One region of the Kitasatospora sp. NPDC050463 genome, then DNA from elsewhere that is predicted to be linked to it. Evidence: riboswitches for the same ligand, from Rfam matches in the RefSeq annotation. Region 1 holds a riboswitch; the other holds the start of a gene.
What was found. A riboswitch is a leader RNA that binds a small molecule or an ion and turns the genes downstream of it on or off. The one in region 1 is predicted to bind glycine.
Positions count from the first base shown of each region.

Region 2: linked by a shared signal. The riboswitch ahead of gcvP (aminomethyl-transferring glycine dehydrogenase) and the one ahead of gcvT (glycine cleavage system aminomethyltransferase GcvT) in region 1 are both predicted to bind glycine.

Region 1 covers NZ_JBFAJO010000041.1:53,899-64,641, forward strand. Annotated here, with positions in the region: gene AB0J08_RS24780 (MFS transporter) at 1-156, shown strand, start outside; gene AB0J08_RS24785 (helix-turn-helix transcriptional regulator) at 276-1,622, opposite strand; gene AB0J08_RS24790 (hypothetical protein) at 1,820-2,134, shown strand; gene AB0J08_RS24795 (DUF3291 domain-containing protein) at 2,273-2,695, opposite strand; gene AB0J08_RS24800 (MerR family transcriptional regulator) at 2,780-3,400, shown strand; gene AB0J08_RS24805 (L-serine ammonia-lyase) at 3,572-4,939, opposite strand; gene glyA (serine hydroxymethyltransferase) at 5,085-6,353, opposite strand; gene gcvH (glycine cleavage system protein GcvH) at 6,493-6,870, opposite strand; gene gcvT (glycine cleavage system aminomethyltransferase GcvT) at 6,960-8,081, opposite strand; glycine riboswitch at 8,310-8,415, opposite strand; gene AB0J08_RS24825 (enhanced serine sensitivity protein SseB) at 8,632-9,426, shown strand; gene AB0J08_RS24830 (enhanced serine sensitivity protein SseB C-terminal domain-containing protein) at 9,573-10,514, shown strand.
Region 2 covers NZ_JBFAJO010000044.1:9,230-19,972, forward strand. Annotated here, with positions in the region: gene AB0J08_RS25685 (MerR family transcriptional regulator) at 1-420, shown strand, start outside; gene AB0J08_RS25690 (ElyC/SanA/YdcF family protein) at 557-1,255, shown strand; gene AB0J08_RS25695 (DNA polymerase IV) at 1,308-2,735, shown strand; gene AB0J08_RS25700 (MFS transporter) at 2,878-4,368, opposite strand; gene AB0J08_RS25705 (PRC and DUF2382 domain-containing protein) at 4,511-5,806, opposite strand; glycine riboswitch at 6,030-6,133, shown strand; gene gcvP (aminomethyl-transferring glycine dehydrogenase) at 6,373-9,273, shown strand; gene AB0J08_RS25715 (DUF5999 family protein) at 9,396-9,587, opposite strand; gene AB0J08_RS25720 (hypothetical protein) at 9,939-10,511, opposite strand.

The DNA.
Region 1 (10,743 bases):
ACCGCCCGGGAGGCCTTCACCTCCTCGATGTCGACCACCTTCACCATCAGCGCGGTCGGAGTCCTCGCGGCCGCCGTCGTCGCCACCCTGGTCATGCGGGACAAGAAGGCCGACCCCGCCGAGGCCCCGGCGGAGCAGGCCGAGCTGGCCGCCTGATCTCCCGCTCGACGACGAAGGCCGGCGCCCCGGAGTGGGGCGCCGGCCTTCGTCGTTCTCGCACGTGGGGCCGGGGAACGGGGGAGCCGGGGAGTCGGGGAACGGGGAGTCCGGGGGGGTCAGCCCCCGGACCGGTCGGGCGCCCAGCCCGTGCGCTCGTCCTGGTAGAAGTAGCTCGGCGCGCCCTTCATGCCCACGGTGCGGAAGGGCTTGCCGTGGTCGTTGACGGGCAGGACGCCCTGGCGGTCGCCGCTGCTCCACACCAGCTCCAGCGTCCAGCCGACGTCCTGCCCGGCGGTACCGGCGTCGATGTTCAGCACCTGGGGGTCGGAGGCCGAGACGGTGTAGGGGAAGTTCGAGGTGGTCCGGGACTTGACCTCGCCCTCCTGGGCCGGGACCGGCACCGGCCGGGGAGCCGCCGCGTCGAGGTCGACCGAGAAGGCCGCCGGGGTGATGCTGCCGCCGCAGCCGGAGCCCATCGTGTAGGCGTTCCCCTTCGGGGCCGGGCGGGTGCTGACCACCTGCACGTAGAGGGCGTGCAGGACGACCGGTGTGGCGCTCTCGCCCTGCGCGGTCAGCTGCAGTCGCAGATGCCCGGCGGGGACGGCCTCCTGGGCGGCGGCCCAGCTGTCCGTCCGCTTGGTGGTGGGGGGCGCGGGCACCGAGCGCGGGGGCTTGGCACTCAGGAACCACTGGTCGCAGGGGCTGCCCCAGTTGTCCGTCAGGACGTTGACGTGGAACGGCGCCGGGTCGTCCGAGGCCTTCGCGGTGGGGGTGGGGGTCGGCGCCGAGGTGGCCGGGGGAGAGGTGGCGGAGGCCGGAGCGGTGGCGGGTGCGGTGGCGGGTGCGGAGGGGGAGGCGGAGGCCGGCGCGGCCGGACCGGCCGGGGGCTGCTGGGCCGTGCGCGGGGTGTCGCCGTGGCCCCCGGTCGGGACGAGCAGCGGGATCGCGGCGGCGACGACGGCCACGGCCACCGCGCTCAGCAGGATCCGGGGGTACGGGAGCCTGCGGCGCCGGGGTTCGCCGGCGGGGCGGTGTGCGGAGTTCAGCACGTCGACGGAGTCCGGCGGCTCCGGCGTGCCCGAGGCGGGGTGCGGCGTCTGCGGCGTCTGCGAGGTGCTCGCCGGGGGCGTTTCGTCGGCCGGGGGCGTCGGAGCCGCCGGGGCCGGGCGGGGCTCCACCGCCGGTTCGGCCGGGGGCGTCGCCCGGACCGGCTCCCGGCGCCGGGCCGCGTCCGCCAGGATCCAGCGACGGTGCAGCGTGACGAGCTCGTCGGCGCTCGCGCCGCAGACCCGGGCGAGCCGCTCCACCGGCGCGTACTCGTTGGGGACGGCGGCGCCGTTGCAGTAGCGGTGCAGCGTGGACGTACTGACGTGCAGCCGCGCGGCGAGCGTGCCGTAACTACGGCCCGAACGGTCCTTCAGCTCACGCAGCATCGCGGCGAATTCATCGGTCTCCACGCTCATCCGGCGCCCCCTCGTTCCGGTCCGGCGTTCCAGGCGGCACCGAATCCGCTGATCACGGTACCCGGCGCCGTTCCGGCGTCCCGTACTCCCCGGTAGGGCTGGTGGCCGGGACGGCTCCTGCGGTGCAGTGGGGCTCGCCCTTCGGCCGAGGGGCCCGCCCGTACCGACCGAGCCCTCAGCGGAGAAGAGCAGCCACGTTGTCCGTCCACCGAATCCTGATCAACTGCGCCCTGTTCGTGCTCGGCCCGGCCGCTCTCCTGGGGCTGCTCCGGCAACTGGGCCTGTCCCGGCTCGGCGCCGGCGACCGCCACCCGGCGGCCGAGCGCCCGGAGCGGGCCGACGGCCGCGATCGCGCCCGGCACTGCCCAGACCGCCCCTGGCCCGTGGAGCCGCGCCGCCCGGTCGGGAACGGCCGCCCCGGCGGCGCCTGCCGGGAGCGCGACCACGGCCGGGGCCGTACCGCGCCCCGCCGCCGCTGCCACCGCGCCGGGCCCGGCGTCGCGGGGCACTGACGAGCCGCCCTCCGTGCCTCGGCCTCGGCGTCCACGCGATCGGTGTCGTCCTGACCGGCGACACGTACGGCGACGGCAAGCGCCCGGTCCCGGTCTTCACCCGGGCCATCGAACCTGCCGCCGGAGATCCCCGACCGGCTAGGAGCCGACCGGGCCCGCGGCCTGCTGTTCGGCCTGCTGCTCGGCCAGCCGGCGGTGGGCCTCGGGCCAGGGGACGGGAAGGTGCTCGACCGGGGCCTGCCAGAAGGTGAAGACGGACTCCCGCATGGTGGAGCGCAGGCCGGTCATGACCGAGCGGTGCGGCTCGGAGCGGGCGAACCGCTGGAGGGCGTCCTGGCTCTCCCAGGCCGACAGGGTGTAGAAGGTCCGCTTCGTCGGCTGGGCGATCAGCGAGGCGCCGAGGGCACCGGGCGCCTTCCGGAGCTGACGCCAGACGATGAGCGACTTCAGGAAGAAGCGCGGGACGTCGGCGAGCGAACGGACCTCGAACCGGGAGGCCATCACGACGGCCCGCGTGCCCGGGGTGGCCGGATGCGGGGTGATCCAGGGGAGCGTGGGCATGGCTGATCCCGTCCATTGTTGGGTAGTGGCACTATCTATGTTAGACAGTATGGGTATCCAATAGCCAGGGGAAAGCGGAATACCGTGCGCATCTCGGAGTTGAGCCGTCGCAGCGAAGTCCCGATCGCGACGATCAAGTACTACCTGCGGGAGGGTCTGCTGCCGCCCGGCCGCTCCACCTCCGCCACCCAGGCCGAGTACGACGAGACCCATCTGCGGCGGCTCCGGCTGGTCCGGGCGCTGATCGGGGTCCGGGGGCTCAGCGTGAGCGCCACCAAGGAGGTGCTGGGCGCGATCGGCACGCACGGCGGCGAGCAGCACCAGGTGCTCGGGCTGGCGGTCGGCGCCCGGCCGACGGACGACGACGCGGCCGAACCGGCCCCCGCCCCCGGCGCGGCGGAGGTCGACGCGCTGATCCGCGAACTGGGCTGGGAGGTCTCGCCGCACGCGCCGGCCCGGGCGGTGCTGGGGGAGACCCTGGAGACCCTCCGCTCGCTCGGCGAGCCGATCGACCGGAGCACCCTGCTCCCGTACGCCGAACTCGCCGAGCGCACCGCCGTCCTCGACCTCGACCAGCTGCGCACCAGCGAGGACGCCCTCGAACAGGCCGAACGCGCCCTGCTCCTGACCGTCCTCCTGGAGCCCGCCCTGCTGGCCCTGCGCCGCCTGGCCCAGGAGAACGAGTCCGCCCGCCGCAACGGCTGAGGGCGGCGGGACCGGTCGGCCGCTGTCCACCGTTCCGCGGGAGCGCAGGCGGCCGTGAGCGACTGGGACGCGGCCCGGATCGTACGCACGGACGACTGCCCCGAGGGCTGCTGAGCACTCCCCCGCCCGGCCCCAGGGGGGCTCAGGCGGCGGAGGGCAGGGGCGGCGCGGTCAGCACTCGATGACGTTGACGGCGAGGCCGCCGCGCGAGGTCTCCTTGTACTTGATCTTCATGTCGGCGCCGGTCTCCTTCATGGTCTTGATCGCCTTGTCGAGGGAGACGTGGTGGCGGCCGTCGCCGCGCAGGGCCATCCGGGCGGCCGTGACGGCCTTGACCGAGGCCATGCCGTTGCGCTCGATGCAGGGGATCTGGACCAGGCCGCCGACCGGGTCGCAGGTGAGGCCGAGGTTGTGCTCGATGCCGATCTCGGCGGCGTTCTCGACCTGCTCGGGGGAGCCGCCGAGGACCTCGGCGAGGCCGCCGGCCGCCATCGAGCAGGCGGAGCCGACCTCGCCCTGGCAGCCGACCTCGGCGCCGGAGATGGAGGCGTTCTCCTTGAAGAGCATGCCGATCGCGCCGGCGGCGAGCAGGAAGCGGACGATGCCGTCCTCGTCCGCGCCGGGGATGAAGTTCAGGTAGTAGTGCAGGACGGCGGGGATGATCCCGGCCGCGCCGTTGGTGGGGGCGGTGACGACGCGGCGGCCGGAGGCGTTCTCCTCGTTGACGGCCATCGCGTAGAGGGTCACCCACTCCATGGCGTTGGCCGGGCCGATGCCCTCGGCGCGCAGCGCACGGGCGCCCGAGGCGGCGCGGCGGCGGACCTTGAGACCGCCGGGGAGGATGCCCTCGCGGGACATCCCGGCCCGGACGCACTCCTGCATGACGCGCCAGATCTCCAGCAGGCCGGTCCGGATCTCCTCCTCGGTCCGCCAGGCCTTCTCGTTCTCCAGCATCAGGCCGGAGATGGACAGGCCGGTCTCGCGGCTGAGGCGGAGCAGTTCGTCGCCGGTGCGGAAGGGGTACTTCAGCACGGTGTCGTCGGGCTTCACGCGGTCCGCGCCGAGCGCGTCCTCGTCGACGACGAAGCCGCCGCCGACCGAGTAGTACGTCTTCTCCAGCAGTGTGCTGCCGTCGGCGGCGAAGGCCCAGAGGGTCATGCCGTTGGCGTGGTAGGGCAGCGAGCGGCGGCGGTGCAGGATCAGCTGGTTGCCCGGGTCGAAGTCGATCGGGTGGGTGCCGAGCAGGCGGATCCGCTTCTCGGCGGTGATCCGCTCGACGTCCCGGTCGGCCTGGTCGACGTCGACCGTGCGGGGCGAGTGGCCCTCCAGGCCCAGCAGGACGGCCTTGGGGGTGCCGTGGCCGTGGCCGGTGGCGCCCAGCGAGCCGAAGAGCTCGGCGCGGACGCCCGCCACCCCGGTCAGCAGGTCCTCGGACTTCAGGCGGCGGGCGAACATCCGGGCGGCGCGCATCGGGCCGACGGTGTGGGAACTCGACGGGCCGATGCCGATGGAGAAGAGGTCGAAGACGCTGATGGCCACGGAGGACGTCCTTGTCTGGTCTCGTGGAAGGACTTGCAGGCGGGGTGCTGACACGGAAGGGGGCACCGCGCGCACTGTCCAGTGTGCGCGGTGCCCCGGAATCCCAGGTGACCAGGCAGGGTGAGGCCGGTCACCTACGGCCGAATCACAGGTTCGGGTAGAGCGGGTACTTCTCGGCGAGGGCGGTGACCCGGGCCTTCAGCGCGGCGGCGACGGTCTCGTCGAAGGCGGGCTTGAGCGCCTCGGCGATGATGTCGGCGACCTCGCGGAAGTCCTCGGCCCCGAAGCCGCGGGTGGCCAGCGCCGGGGTGCCGATCCGCAGGCCGGAGGTGACCATCGGCGGCCGCGGGTCGTTCGGGATGGCGTTGCGGTTGACCGTGATGCCGACCTCGTGCAGACGGTCCTCGGCCTGCTGGCCGTCGAGCTGGCTGTTGCGCAGGTCGACCAGGACCAGGTGGACGTCGGTGCCGCCGGACAGCACCGAGGCGCCGGCCTCGGCGACGTCGGCCTGGAGCAGGCGCTCGGCGAGGATCCGGGCGCCGTCCAGGGTGCGCTGCTGGCGCTCCTTGAACTCCTCGGTGGCGGCGACCTTGAAGGCGACGGCCTTGCCGGCGATCACGTGCTCCAGCGGGCCGCCCTGCTGGCCGGGGAAGACCGCGGAGTTGATCTTCTTCGCCCACTCGGCCTTGCAGAGGATGACGCCGCCGCGCGGGCCGCCCAGGGTCTTGTGGGTGGTGGTGGTGACCACGTCCGCGTACGGCACCGGGTTGGGGTGCAGGCCCGCGGCGACCAGGCCGGCGAAGTGCGCCATGTCGACCATCAGCAGGGCGCCGACCTCGTCCGCGATCCGGCGGAACGCGGCGAAGTCCAGCTGGCGCGGGTAGGCGGACCAGCCGGCGATGATCAGCTTCGGCTGGTGCTCCTTGGCGAGGCGCTCGACCTCGGCCATGTCGACCTGACCGGTCTTGTCGTCCACGTGGTACGCGGCCACGTTGTAGAGCTTGCCGGAGAAGTTGATCTTCATGCCGTGGGTCAGGTGACCGCCGTGGGCCAGGCTCAGGCCCAGGATGGTGTCGCCCGGCTGGATCAGCGCGAACATCGCGGCGGCGTTGGCCTGCGCGCCGGAGTGCGGCTGGACGTTGGCGTGCTCGGCGCCGAACAGGGCCTTGATCCGGTCGATCGCGATCTGCTCGACCACGTCGACGTGCTCGCAGCCGCCGTAGTAGCGGCGGCCGGGGTAACCCTCGGCGTACTTGTTGGTCAGCACCGAACCCTGGGCCTCCATGACCGCCACCGGGGCGAAGTTCTCGGAGGCGATCATTTCCAGGGTGGTCTGCTGGCGGTGCAGCTCGGCGTCGACCGCGGCGGCGATCTCCGGGTCGAGCGAGTGCAGGGACTGGTTGAGAACCGTCATGGTGTGGTCTTCCCGGGAGGAGAGAAGGAGGTGCCGCGCGTGGCGCGCCCTCGGAAAGGGTGGCGGTGGGCGACGGGAGGGCGGAGGAGGCCCGGTGGCCGGGGTGGCCGCCGCGCTGCGGCCACCCCGAACGGCTGACTCAGGCCGGGTTGGTGAGGGCGTCGTAGTCGGCGGCGCTCAGCAGCTCATCGGTGGCCTCGACGCGCACCTTGAACAGCCAGCCGCCCTCGAAGGGGGCGCTGTTGACCAGCGAGTTGTCGTCCAGGACGTCCTGGTTGACCTCGGTGACCTCACCGGTGACCGGCGAGTACAGGTCGCTGACCGACTTGGTGGACTCGAGCTCACCACAGGTCTCACCCGCGGTCACGGTGTCGCCCACGGCGGGAAGCTGCACGTAGACGATGTCACCGAGGGCGTCGGCCGCGTGGGCGGTGATCCCGATCGTGGAGACACCGTCCTCGGCGGCGGTCAGCCACTCGTGCTCCTTGGTGTACTGCAGGTGCTGGGGGTTGCTCATGACGTCATTCTCCAGGATGGGAAGCGGGTACGACGAAGCGGGCCGCCGGACGGACGGCTTCGACGTGGATCTTCGGGAAGAGCGGGGCCTCAGCGGGCGCGCTTGTAGAACGGCAGCGCCACGACCTGCACCGGCTCGTGCTTGCCGCGCACGTCCACCGCGACGGTGGTGCCCGGGGCGGCGTGCGCCGCGTCCACGTAGGCGATGGCGATCGGCTTGCCCAGGGTGGGAGAGGGCGCGCCGGAGGTGATCCGGCCGATCGGCTCGCCGTCGGTGGTCACCACGGTGTACTCGGCGCGCGGGACGCGCTTGCCCTCGGAGACCAGGCCGACCAGCACCCGCGGCGGGTTGGCCTCGGCCGCGGCGGCGGCCTGCTCCAGGGCCCTGCGGCCGATGAACGCGCCCTCGTTGGTGGTCTTGTCGAAGCGGACCACCCGGCCGAGACCGGCGTCGAACGGCGTCAGCTCGGTGGACAGCTCGTGCCCGTAGAGCGGCATGCCGGCCTCCAGGCGCAGCGTGTCGCGGCAGGAGAGGCCGCAGGGCACGAGCCCGCGCCCGGTGCCGGCCTCGGTCAGCGCCGTCCAGACGTGCGCGGCGTCGCCCGGGTTGCAGAAGATCTCGAAGCCGTCCTCGCCGGTGTAACCGGTGCGGGCGAGCAGCACGTCGCGGCCGGCCACCTGGGCCGGGAGGATCGCGTAGTACTTCAGGCCGGGCAGGTCCGCCTCGGTGGTGTCGGCCAGGATCGCGGTGGACTCCGGGCCCTGGACGGCGATCAGCGAGTAGGTGTCGCGGTCGTCGGTCACGACGGCGTTGTAGCCCTTGGCGCGGGCGATCAGCTCGTCCAGCACCAGCTGGGCGTTGGAGGCGTTGGCGACGACCAGGAAGGCGTCCTCGCGCAGGCGGTAGACGATCAGGTCGTCCAGGATGCCGCCGTCCTCGGCGCAGATCATGGTGTAGCGGGCACGCAGCTCGCCGAGCGCGGAGACGAAGCCGACCAGCGCGTGGTCCAGCATCTCGCCGGCCTGCGGGCCGGTCACGGTGATCTCGCCCATGTGGGAGAGGTCGAAGAGACCCGCCTTGGTGCGGACGGCGAGGTGCTCCTCGCGCTCGCTGCCGTAGCGCAGCGGCATGTCCCAGCCGGCGAAGTCGGTCATGGTCGCGCCGAGGGCGCGGTGCAGCGCGTCGAGCGCGGTGAGGCGGAGGGACGACATGGCCTGGAACTCCTCGGTCTGGGCACTCAGGTGTGCGCACGCCGGACCGGTCCCGCTCGGGGACCGAGCCTGCGCGCGGGCATGCGGCGGCTGGGTCTCCCCATCTGTCGTCGTACCTGAGAGCTTCACCGCACACGGCCCGCAGCGCTTTACAGCTAACAGGACAGCATGGCGGCTTGCACCGTGGGTGGGCGCGCGACAGGGCCGTGCGCCGCTTTCCAGATGTGCCTAGCCCGTGCGGTAGGGGGGCCTGAGAGATTCCGGGGAGGACTTGCTCCTTCGGCGCCGGCTGTACCACCTCTCGGGGCACTCCGGACTCTCCCGCACGGGTTCGAGCGGCCGGTATGGAGTTAGGGGCCTCGGCGGGAATACGCGGAGACGCGGACATCATGGCACGTCCCGGCGGAAGACGGGAGAGGGGCCCCGGGCGGGGACCCCGGCCGTCGTCCCCCGTCCGTCCCGGCCGCCCGGCAGCGGCGCGGCCCGCGGCCCCGGGGGCGGGCCCGCTAGGCTGCTCGGCGTCGGCGAGCAGAGGACGGTACAGCGGCGGATGGGGTACCCGGTGGAGCAGCAGCAGGGGTGGAGCGGCCCGGAGGAGGCGCCGCCGGGCGGCGGATGGCCGGCGAACGAGCTGGAGCAGGTGCTCACCGCCGCGCTCGGCGATCCGGGCGCGACCCCCCGGGTGTTCGAGGTGCTGGCCCGCAGCCAGGTGTGGATCCCGCTGCCGGCCGGGGGCGACCCGCAGGGCCAGGCGCTGGACCTGCCGACCATCGAGCTGGCCGGGGACCCCTACGTTCCGGTCTTCTCCTCGCAGGAGGTGTTCCTGCAGCAGGTGCCCGGCACGGCGTTCGCGATCGCGCCGGTCTGGGAGTTCGCCCGCGGGCTGCCGCTGGGCGTGGGCATCGCGGTGAACCCGGACGCGCCGGTGGGCATCCCGGTGCCGCCGCAGGGCGTCGCCGAGCTGCGGCGCGGCCCGCGCGAGGACCGCTGGGACGCCCCGCAGGCGCCGACCGGCGGCCGGGTGGCGCTGCGCGAACCGGTGCCGGGCGAGGACCCGGAGGCCTTCCTGGCCGCCTGCCGGTACGAACTGTCGGCCCTGCCCGGCGTACTGACCGCCAGGCGGGCGCTGGCCAGCGTCGAGGGCGAGCCGACGGTGATGTTCGTCGGCGTCCAGCTCGACCCGGTGGGCCCGGCCGAGCCGGCCGCGGTGAACGAGGCACTGGGCCGCGCGCTGGGAACCGCGCCGCTGCCCGGCGGCGTCCACCTCGTACTGCTCGACCTCGCGGACGATCCCGTGGTCGAGTGGTTGCTCAACCGGGTCCAGCCGTTCTACACACGGATGTGACGCGTTCCTCCTCGCCCGGCACCGGGTCGGAGGGCCCAGGCGGGCACGTCGGCGTGGCGGTGGCCGGTGGCGCCCCATAGGGTGCCTGCAGATGACCGCCGGGCCGGCGGCAGGTGAGAGAAGAAGAGGCGCAGCGAGGTGGGCGCATGAGTGCGGGAGCGGTAGCGGGCGGTGCACCGGGGCCCTGGGGCCAGGCACCCGCCGGGCGCCCCGGCGCGGATCCGAGAGCGCTGGAGCACGCCCTGCGCGAGGTCGCGCCGGAACGCTGGGAGGCGTACGAGGCGCTTCTGCACGCCCTGGCCGCGGGGCAGGTCTGGATGCTGCTCTGGCACGGTACGCCGGGCAGTGCGGACGCCCAGTACGGGAACATGGAGATCAGCGGCCACGGCTACGCGCCGGCCGTCACCTCGCCCGAGCAGCTGGCGGCGTCCGGCTGGGCGCGGGCGCACGAGGTGATCTCGGGGCGCGAGATCGCCGCCTCGCTCTATCGCACCCGCTGGGGCCTCTGGCTGAATCCGCACGCCCCCGGCGGCGGCGTCGGGGTGCCCTGGGCGGACCTGCGGCGGATCGCGGCCGGGCTGGACCGGCTGCCGGCCGGTCCGCTGAAGCTGAGTGAACCGCAGCTGCCGGCCCAGCAGTTCTTCGCGCTGCTGGAGCGGCAGGCGGTCGAGGTGCGGGCGGTCAAGGCACTGCGCCGGGCCTGGGTACAGCCCTCCGTGGGCGAGCCGTACCTGGCGATCGGCCTTGAGCTGTACGAGAGCTCCCCGCCCACGGTGGAGGCCGTCCGGGCGCTGATGCAGCGCGCGATCGCGGTCGCCCCGGAGGGGTTGGCCGTCTCCACGGTGGCCATGGGGGACGAGTACGACCCGGTGGCGCTCTGGATGCGGGCCAACGCGCGGCCGTTCTACGACCGCGAGGCGGGCGGTCACGGCCGTTCGCAGGCGGCGCCCTACCCGCCGGTGCCCCCGCCGCCCTACGCCTCCCAGACGGGGCCGGCGTACGGCTACGGGACCCAGCCGCCCGGTCCGGGGTGGCCGGGTCAGCAGCCGCCGCCGCAGCAGCCGTGGCCGGGCTACCCCGGGCGCTGACGCGGCCGCGGCAGCGCACTCCGGGTGTGCGCCGCGATTCCGGGCAGTTCGGGTGCCGGTGTCACGATCGCGGCAGTTCGGATGTTCGTGTCACAACCACGGGCAGTTCGGACGCCTGCCGCGACTACCGGCACTTCGGGTGTTCGTGGCGCATTGGCGGGTAGTTCGGGTACATGCGCCCAAAGCCCTCACCAGGACCGACCTGACGACCAGTCAGGTCGGTCCCGGT
Region 2 (10,743 bases), on a different contig from region 1:
GCACGGACGGGGCTGCTGGAGCCCAGCGTCCGCTCGGTCTACCCGGCGAGCAGCCAGCGGCTGTACAGCTTCCGCGACATCCTCCTGCTGAAGATCGTCAAGCGACTGCTGGACGCGGGAGTGTCCCTGCAGAACATCCGGGTGGCGGTCGCCCACCTGCAGTCCGCCGAGGGCGGCGACCTGACCGGGCTGACGCTGATGAGCGACGGCGCGACCGTGTACGAGTGCACCACGCCGCAGCAGGTGGTCGATCTGCTGAAGGGCGGTCAGGGGGTCTTCGGCATCGCCGTCGGCGCGGTCTGGCAGGAGCTGGAGCTGGCCCTCGGGCGGCTGCACGCGGAGCGGACCGACACCGGTGAGACCGTGATCGGGCACGACCCGGGGGACGAACTGGCGCAGCGCCGCAACCGGGCGGTCTGAACCGCAGATCCACGAGGCCGCAGATCCACGAGGCCGCGGGCCCGGACGGGGAACCGTCCGGGCCCGCGGCCTCGTCGTGCCTGGTGGATCGATCAAGGGAGGGCACGTGCGGTTCGGCTCCGGAATACCCGGCCTGGTGCGGCGGCGGGCGCTACGGCTCGGCGTCCGGTTGCGGCGCCGGCGCACCCAGCGCAGGATCTTCCAACTCGTCATCGTGGGCTGCTCACTGGCACTGGCGCCGAGCGCCTGGCTGTGGATCTCGGCGGGGGACCGGGTCGGCACCGTGGAGAGCGCGCCGAAGGCACCGGTGGCCGTGGTGTTCGGTGCCGGGCTCTTCGAGGGCAGGCCGTCGCCCTACCTGGCGCACCGGCTGGACGCGGCGGTCGACCTGTACCGGACGCAGAAGGTCCAGGCGATCCTGGTCACCGGCGACAACGGGCGGGACAGCTACGACGAGACCGACGCGATGCGGCAGTACCTGGTCGAGCACGGGGTGCCACCGGTGCGCGTGGTGGGCGACTACGCGGGTTTCGACACCTGGGACTCCTGCACCCGGGCGCACCGGGTGTTCGGGGTGGACCGGGCGGTGCTGGTCAGCCAGGACTTCCACGTCCGGCGGGCGCTGGCGCTCTGCGAGGCGGCCGGCATCGACGCCTACGCGGTCGGCGTGCCGGAACTGCGCGACGCGACCTGGCTGTACGGCGGGCTGCGGGAGATCCCGGGCGCGGGCAAGGCGCTGCTGAACGCCTGGCTGCGGCCGGACCCGTTCTTCCTCGGGCCCCGGGAGGACGGCATCCCCAAGGCGCTGGCCGACGCGGGCACGGCCGCGGGCTGAGGCGGCGGCGGGGTTCGGCCGCACTGTCGGACCCGTGCGGCATGATCGGCGGGTGCGGTCACTGCCGAGCATCATCCACCTCGACATGGACGCCTTCTTCGCGGCGGTGGAGCAGGCGGCCAAGCCCAGCCTGCGCGGGAAGCCGGTGATCGTCGGCGGTCTGGGCGGGCGCGGGGTGGTCTCCACCGCCTCGTACGAGGCGCGGAAGTTCGGGGTGCACTCGGCGATGCCGATGGCGCAGGCGCGTCGGCTCTGCCCGAACGCGGCCTTCCTGTCCGGGCGCTTCGAGGCCTACCGGGCGGTGAGCGAGCTGGTGATGGGCCTGCTGCGCGAGCTGTCGCCGCTGGTGCAGCCGCTCAGCCTGGACGAGGCCTTCGTCGACCTGGAGGCGGGCCCGTACGGCCCGGCGCTGGCGCAGGCGGACCACGAGACGGGGGAACGGCTGGTGCTGGCCCTCGCGGAGGACCTCCGGGCGGACATCCACCGGCGCACCGGGCTGACCGCCTCGGTCGGGGCGGCCGGGTCCAAGCTGATGGCCAAGATCGCTTCGGAGCAGGCCAAGCCGGACGGGCTGGTGCTGGTCGAACCGGGTCGGGAGCGGGAAGTGCTGGGGCCGATGCCGGTTCGGGCGCTGCCGGGCGTCGGGCCGGCCACCGAACAGGTGCTGCGCCGGGCCGGGCTGAACACGGTGGCCGATCTCGCCGAGGCGGGGGAGGCCGAACTGGTGCAGCTGCTGGGCAGGGCGCACGGTGCCGGGGTCCACCAGATGTCGATGGGACTGGACGACCGGCCGGTGGTGGCCGACCAGGACGCGAAGTCGGTGTCGGTGGAGGACACCTTCGAGGTGGACCTCGCGGACCGGGACCGGGTGCTTCGCGAGGTGGACGTCCTGGCCGCGCGGTGCGTGCGGCGGCTGCGGGCCGCCGGGCGGTCGGGGCGCACGGTGGTGCTGAAGGTACGGCGGTTCGACTTCTCCACGCTGACCCGCTCGGAGACCTTGCGCGGTCCGACGGACGAGGAGGCGGTGATCGTCGAGACGGCCCGCAGGCTGGCCTCCCAGGTGGACATCACCGGCGGCGTGCGGCTGCTCGGTGTCGGGGTCTCGCAACTGGCCGACTACACCCAGGAGGACCTCTTCGCGCAGGCCGTCCGGGAGGAGACGGGGGAGCCGGGGGCGACGGAGGCCGAGACCGAGGACGACGAGGGTCCGGAGCCGGGGGCGCCGGCGGTGCGGCACTGGATGCCCGGGCAGGACGTGCGGCACGCCGAGTTCGGACCGGGCTGGGTGCAGGGCAGCGGTGTCGGCCGGGTGACGGTGCGGTTCGAGACGCCGTGGAGCGGGCCGGGCCGGGTGCGGACCTTCGCGGTGGAGGACCCGGCGCTGGAGCCGGCCCGTCCGCTGCCGCTGCGTGGGGACGGGGCCGCGGACGGAGGCGGAGACGGGTACGGGGCCGCGGACGGCGGTTCGGCAGCGGGCTGAACGCACGAAGCGGCCCCACCCGGCAGGGGAGCCGGGTGGGGCCGCGTGCAGTGCCGGGCCTCTGGCGGTCGCGATGCCCTCGTCGACCGTTCGGGGACCGGTCCCCCGCGCCCTGTCCCTGGGCGCGGGGGCGGACGCCTCGTCAGGCGTCGGTCTTGGCCAGCTGGGGGCTGGAGCCGAGGTCCGCGGCTTCGTTGCCGTCGGTGACGGTGACGGCGGGCTTGATGCTGCGGATCAGGAAGGGGACGGCGCCGGCGACGGCGCAGACCGCGGCGGCGACCCAGAACGCGTGCTTGTAGGCGTCCAGGGTGGGGAGCGCGATCGGGATCGGCAGCTTCAGGGTGTCGCCGGTGAGGATCGCGGCCATCACGGCGGTGCCGATCGCGCCACCGACGGTGCGCAGCACGGCGTTCATGCCGTTGGCGATGCCGCTCTGCTCGACCGGGACGGCGCCGTTGATGTAGGCCGGCATCGCCGAGAAGGCGAGGCCGATGCCGAGACCGAAGATCGCCGAGGCGGTGTAGATGTCGGCCTCGTGGCTGTGGCGCACGGCCAGGTAGGCCATCGCGACGGCGCCGAGGACGCCACCGAGGACCAGCGGCAGGCGCGGGCCGCGGCGGGCGATCAGCAGGGCGCCGACCGGGGCGGCGACCATCGAGCCGAGCGCGGACGGCAGCAGCATGACGCCGGCGTGCAGCACGGTGGCGGTGAACCCGTAGTGGGCGAACTTCTCCGGGGTCTGGGCGAAGTTGCTGATCACCATGAACGAGCCGTACATGCCGAAGCCGATCAGCAGGCCGGCGAGGTTGGTGAAGGCGACGGCCGGGCGGGACATCATCTTCATGTCGACCAGCGGGTGCTTGACCTTGACCTCGATGACGCCCCAGATCAGGGCGACCACGGCAGCGACGGCGAACAGGCCGAGCGTCTTGGTCGAGGTCCAGCCCCAGGTGTTGCCCTGGCTGACCGCGACCAGCAGGGCGGAGAGCCAGCCGGCCAGCGTGATCGCGCCGAGCGGGTCGGCGCCGCCCTCCTTGTCGGTCACCGGGTCGCTGGGCACCCGGATGGCGACCAGGGCGACCGCGAGCAGGCCGAAGGCCAGGCCCATCCAGAAGATCGACTTGTAGCTCCAGTGCTCCAGCAGGAGGCCGGTGGCGACCAGGCCGAGGCCGCTGCCGACACCCATCGAGGCGCTGATGGCGGCGACGCCGCCGGTGACCTTCTGCTTCGGCAGCTCGTCGCGGACGATGCTGATGGCCAGCGGCAGCACGCCACCGCCGGCGCCCTGGAGGACGCGGGCGACGACCAGCCAGGTGAAGGAGTGGGTGCTGACGGCGAGCGCGGAGCCCGCGACGAGACCGGTCAGCGAGATCAGCAGCATCGGCTTACGGCCGCGCAGGTCGCCGAAGCGGCCCAGCAGGGGGGTGAGCACTGCGGCCGACAGCAGGTTGGCCGTCATCAGCCAGGTGATGCTGGAGCCCGAGACGTTGAGCTCCTTGGCCAGCGAGGGCAGGATCGGAACGACCGCGGTCTGCACCACGCTGAACGACAGCATCGCCAGGATGAGGGCCGGCAGGACCCGGGCGCTGCTCTGCTTCTCGGCCGCGGTGGTGGGCTGTGGTGCCTCACTCACGGTTGCTTCCTCCCGTACATAGTGAATGAACTGAAGCAACCATGCCCGGAAATACTTCAGTGTGTCAAATATCGATCGGTGAAGCTTTGGCAAAGTCGAAGGACCCCGGACCGCGGAGGTCCGGGGTCCCTGGGTTCCGTCGTCAGGCGAGCGGCCTCAGCGGGGCCGGTCGGGACGGTTCGCCGGCGCCCGAGTGCCCACCGGCGCCGGCGTGTCCGCCGGGGCCGGAGTGCCCACCGGCGTCGGAGTGTCCACCGGTGCCCGAGTGCGCGTCGGTGCCCGAGGGGGAGGGCGACTTGGTGTGCGCGGACGAGGAGGCCGGGGTCGAGGCGGCCGCGGTGTTGTCGTGGACCTCGACGTGCTCGCGCCGCAGCTCGTCCCGGATCACCTCTTCGGCGGTGTAGCGCTCCACCACCAGGCGGACCCGCTCGATCGGGGCCAGGTACTTGCGGACGACCGGACGCTCCTCGCGCAGCGTGACCTCCTCCACCGCCTCGGCGATGTCCTTGTCGCTCAGCGAGGCCCGCTCCGCCTCGCCGACCGGCATCCGCTCCACCCGGACCCGCTCGCGGACCACCGGCACCCGGCGCTCCACCGCCTCGCTGGTCACGTACTTGCGCAGCTTCGCGGTGCCCAGCACGTGCCACTCGGTGGTGATGTCCAGCCGCTCCTCGCGGCAGGTGATCTCCACCGGCCCGTTGGGGGCCGACGAGGCCGGGCCCGTGCCGCCGGGTGTCGAGACCTCGGGCGACGACGCCACGGCGGCGCCGTCGTGACCGGGGACGAGCGGAGCGGCCGACGGGCGCTGCTCCGGTGCGGTGGGCGCCGACGGTGCGGCGGGTGCGGTGGTGCTGAGGGTCCGCACGTTGGCCTCCGTGGCGGGTTCGGACGGCTTGCCGAGATCGGCGGCCGGGGTGACGGCGGGGGACGGGGGTGTGCTGTCGGCCGGGTGGAAGGCCAGTGGTTTGACCGGGGCCGCGGCGGCCGGCTGGTCCGCGGGCTTCGACGCGGCGGCGGCCGCCGCGGTGCCCGCCGCTGCCGCCGGGGCGGCGGCCGGTACGGCGCCGAAGTCCAGGTCGGCCGGTTCGGAGCCGGAGCCGTCACCGGCCGACGGCTGACCGTCGAGCCGGGTGTCCAGTCCGTAGTAGCGGTAGAGCTGGAGTTCCTGGGCGGGTGACAGGTGCTGGCCCACGCCGAAGTCCGGTGACTCCTTCACCAGTGACTTGTCGTACGGCACCCGCAGTTCGTCGCCGGAGAACTCGCTCGTGGTCAGCGGGACGAAGGCGTCCCGGCCGAAGATGCCGGTCCGGACGGCGGCCCACTCGGGCTGTCCGGTGGCGTCGTCGAGGTACACCTCGTCGACCGTGCCGATCTTGTCTCCGTTGCGGTCGACCGCCTTGTGGCCGATGAGGTCTCGGGGGTCGATATCGGTCTGCACTCTTTCCTCCAGTGCGCTGCGCCTGCGGAACGCCCGCAGGCCGGCGGCCGGCCCGCCCGTCCCATCCGCCACTTCACACCAAAAGCCATGAAGCGGACACGCGCGACCGGGGCGGGGCCGGACGGGCCCGGGGCTGCGCCGGACGGGTCACGGACCGGTCGCTCCCGTGACCGGACGCACCCGTGATCGAAGGCCCTCCCGCTGGTACCCTGGGCGCGACCGCCGAGCCCGCTCGGGAGAGTCCCCGAGAGTGGAAACCGCTGGTCGGGGCGCCGAAGGAGCAACTCCTCCCCGGAATCTCTCAGGCATCCGTACCGTGTGGGATAGGTCACTCTGGAAAGCAGGGCAGGACTGCCGGCGAGGGAGCCGGCGGGCACCACCCTCACCGACGGTGCAAGCCGGCGGGGCGCCACAGCGCTCCGCGCGGGTGAAGCTCTCAGGTCCCGATGACAGAGGGGGAGGCCTGTCGGGTCCGTCCGCCCAGGTCTGTCCGCTGTCGTCCGCAGCGGCCGTGCCGTCCGGCGTGCGTACCCCCGCCGGTCCGTGACCAGGAGGCCTCGACCACCATGAACGCCCAGCCGAACGCGGGACGCCCCACCACCCCCGTGACCCTCACCGAGCTCGAGCAGGCCAGCCCCTTCGAGAACCGCCACATCGGCCCCGACGCCGCCGCGCAGGAGAAGATGCTGGCCCAGGTCGGCTACGCCTCGCTGGACGAGCTCGCCGCCACCGCCGTACCCGAGGCGATCCGCTCCATCACCGGCCTGGACCTGCCCGCCGGCCGCAGCGAGGCCCAGGTCCTCGCCGAGCTGCGCGAGCTCGCCGGTCGCAACACCGTCCTCCAGCCGATGATCGGCCTGGGCTACTACGGCACCTTCACCCCGCCGGTGATCCTGCGCAACGTCCTGGAGAACCCGGCCTGGTACACCGCGTACACGCCGTACCAGCCGGAGATCTCGCAGGGCCGCCTGGAGGCGCTGCTCAACTTCCAGACCCTGGTCTCCGACCTGACCGGCCTGCCCACCTCCGGCTCCTCACTGCTGGACGAGGGCACGGCGGCCGCCGAGGCGATGGCCCTGGCCCGCCGCGTCACCAAGGTCAAGGGCGGCGTCTTCCTGGTCGACGTCGAGACCCTGCCGCAGACCGTCGCGGTGATCGAGACCCGCGCCGAGCCGACCGGTGTCGAGGTCGTCGTCGCCGACCTCTCGGCCGGCATCCCTGCCGAGATCGCCGAGCGCGGCGTCTTCGGCGTGCTGCTCCAGTACCCGGGCGCCACCGGTGTGGTCCGCGACCTCACCGCGGTGATCGAGCAGGCTCACGGCCTCGGCGCGATCGTCGCCGTCGCCGCCGACCTGCTGGCGCTGACGCTGCTGAAGTCCCCGGGCTCGCTCGGCGCCGACATCGCCTGCGGCACCTCGCAGCGCTTCGGTGTGCCGATGGGCTTCGGCGGCCCGCACGCCGGCTACCTGTCGGTGCGCGCCGAGTACGCCCGCTCGCTGCCCGGCCGCCTGGTCGGCGTCTCCGTCGACGCCGACGGCAACCGCGCCTACCGGCTGGCGCTGCAGACCCGCGAGCAGCACATCCGCCGCGAGAAGGCGACCAGCAACATCTGCACCGCCCAGGTGCTGCTCGCCGTGATGGCCTCGATGTACGCCGTCTACCACGGCCCGGACGGCCTGGCCGACATCGCCCGCCGCACCCACCGCTACGCCGCCGCCCTCGCCGAGGGCCTGCGCGCCGGCGGCGTCGAGCTGCTGCACGGCGAGTTCTTCGACACCGTCACCGCGGTCGTCCCCGGTCGCGCCGCCGCGATCGCCGAGGCCGCCCGCGAGCACGGCATCAACGTGTACCAGGACGGCGAGGACCGGATCTCGGTCTCCACCGACGAGACCACCACCCGCGAGCACCTGGCGGGCGTCTGGGCCGCGTTCGGCGTCGAGGGCGTCGAGACCGCCGAGAGCGCCGAGGCGCTGCCGGCCGCGCTGCTGCGCGAGGACGAGTACCTGACCCACCCGGTCTTCCACAGCCACCGCTCCGAGACCGCCATGCTGCGCTACCTGCGCCGCCTGTCGGACCGCGACTACGCGCTGGACCGCGGCATGATCCCGCTGGGCTCCTGCACCATGAAGCTCAACGCGACCACCGAGATGGAGCCGGTGACCTGGCCGGAGTTCGGCCAGCTGCACCCGTTCGCGCCGATCGAGCAGGCCCAGGGCTACCTCACCCTGATCCGCCAGCTGGAGCAGCAGCTGGTCGAGGTGACCGGCTACGACGCCGTCTCGATCCAGCCGAACGCCGGCTCCCAGGGCGAGCTGGCCGGCCTGCTGGCCGTCCGCGCCTACCACCGCTCCAACGGTGACGCGCAGCGCGACGTCTGCCTGATCCCGTCCTCCGCCCACGGCACCAACGCGGCCTCCGCCGTGATGGCCGGCATGCGCGTGGTCGTGGTCAAGACGCTGGTCGACGGCGACGTCGACGTCGAGGACCTCAAGGCGAAGATCGAGCAGCACCGCGACAACCTCGCGGTGCTGATGGTCACCTACCCGTCCACCCACGGCGTGTACGAGACCCAGATCACCGACATCTGCGCCCTCGTGCACGAGGCCGGCGGCCAGGTCTACGTGGACGGTGCCAACCTGAACGCCCTGGTCGGCCTGGCCAAGCCGGGCAAGTTCGGCGCGGACGTCTCGCACCTGAACCTGCACAAGACCTTCTGCATCCCGCACGGCGGCGGCGGCCCGGGCGTCGGCCCGGTGGCGGTGCGCGCGCACCTCGCGCCGTACCTGCCGAACCACCCGCTGCAGGCGGAGGCCGGTCCGGCCACCGGCGTCGGCCCGATCTCGGCCGCGCCGTGGGGCTCGGCGGCCATCCTGCCGATCTCCTGGGCGTACGTGCGGCTGATGGGCGGCGAGGGCCTCAAGCGCGCCACCCAGGTGGCCGTGCTGAACGCCAACTACATCGCCAAGCGTCTGGCCCCGCACTTCCCGGTGCTCTACACCGGCCCCGGCGGCCTGGTCGCGCACGAGTGCATCATCGACCTGCGCCCGCTCACCAAGGAGACCGGCGTGACGGTGGACGACATCGCCAAGCGCCTGATCGACTACGGGTTCCACGCGCCGACGATGTCCTTCCCGGTGGCCGGCACCCTGATGATCGAGCCGACCGAGTCCGAGGACCTGTACGAGATCGACCGGTTCTGCGACGCGATGATCGAGATCCGCGCCGAGATCGAGAAGGTCGGCTCGGGCGAGTGGCCGACCGAGGACAACCCGCTGCGCAACGCCCCGCACACCGCCGGCGCGCTGGCCGGCGACTGGGCGCACGGCTACTCGCGGCAGGAGGCGGTCTTCCCGGCGGGCGTGAACCCGGCGGACAAGTACTGGCCGCCGGTCAGCCGGATCGACGGCGCGTACGGCGACCGCAACCTGGTCTGCTCCTGCCCGCCGCTGGACGAGTACGGCGTCTGAGCGAGGAGAGGTACGGCAGGGCCCCGGCGAATCACCCCCAGCCTCCGGCTGGGAGGTGCCCCCTCGCCGGGGCCCTGCCCGTTGTCCTGCGTCGCTCGGCGGCTGCCCCCGCCGGTGGCGGGTCAGACGGCGTGCGCGACGGGGCGGCGCGGGGCGATCACCCGGCCGTCGGGCAGCAGTTCGCCGGTGTCCTCGAACACCAGGACGCCGTTGCAGAGCAGGCTCCAGCCCTGCTCCGGATGGCAGGCCACCGGTGCGGCGGCCTCGCGGTCCTCGGACTCCGCCGACGGGCACTCAGGACGGTGCTGGCACATACGCGTACCCTCGCTTCGCTTGGCGATCCTCCCCGTGGTGCGGCGCCGCCGGATGACCGGCGGGAGCCGCCGCGGTAGTCGGATCCTGTCCGGCGCCGGGCCAGGTGTGGGCCGGCGCTCAAGTGGGTAGGACAGGTGGTCCTTCCACGCTGGTTCCCAGTGTCGGCATCCGGGGGCGCTCGCGCAGCAATTTCGTGACATGCGCCACAACCACCGGGCAGAGATCACCCGTTCAGGTGGCGGCGGGCGGAAATCGCCCCCGGACGGGCCATCGGCCGGCTGACTCGAATCGGCCATGCCCGATGGCCCGTCCGGGTGAGTACGGCCGGGCGGGGGTGACGGGGGGAGTGTTCAGGAGGATCCGAGCAGCAGCGGCCTCGCGAGCGGGGCCCGGGCGAGCACGGGCAGCAGGTCGGCGGCGGGGTAGGCGCGGTGCGCCGTGACGCCGAGCGGGGCCGGGGCCAGTGGGATCAGCTGGTCCGCCTCCGGGCCGGCGTCCGGGCTGTGCAGCCAGAGCGCGGTGGCATACTGGCCCGGAAAGGTGAGCAGCCGGGGCTGCTGGCGGGCCCGCGAGGTCTGGGCGAGCTGCCAGGCCTGGCGCAGCGCCCGGACGGTGGAGTCCAGGTACGGCCCGGCGGTGAAGTGGGAGAAGGTGTGGCCCTCGTCGCCCTGGACCACCTCGGCCGCGGCGGCCACCTCGGCGCCGTCCTTGATCAGGAAGCGCCAGCCCGTCCGCCGGGCGGCGGTGAGCTCGGGGCGCGGCCCGTCCAGGACGTGGACCGCGAGCGGATGCGCGGGCAGCAGCGGGCCGGTCGGATGACGCAGCGCGGCGGCGGCGGGCTGGCGCAGCGCGGTCTCCGAGTCGAGCGCGGCGAGGACCGCGCGCAGGGCGCTGGGCGGGGGCTGGGGGGTCTGCAGAGTCATGGCGGGGTCGCCTCTCCGTGCGAGATCGGCGTGCGAGTGCGGCATACCGGCATGGCGCGGTGTGTCGTCGGTGACGGGACCTGGCCGTGTCCGGTTGTGCATGATCGCGGTGCGGGCACCGCCGCTGCCGTCGACGACGGTGTGCGGATCGGCAGCGGGCCGGCCTTGGGCGCAGTGCGAATTCTATCGAACAGGTGCACAGGGTGACCTGTTTATCACAGGCGGTGGCGCC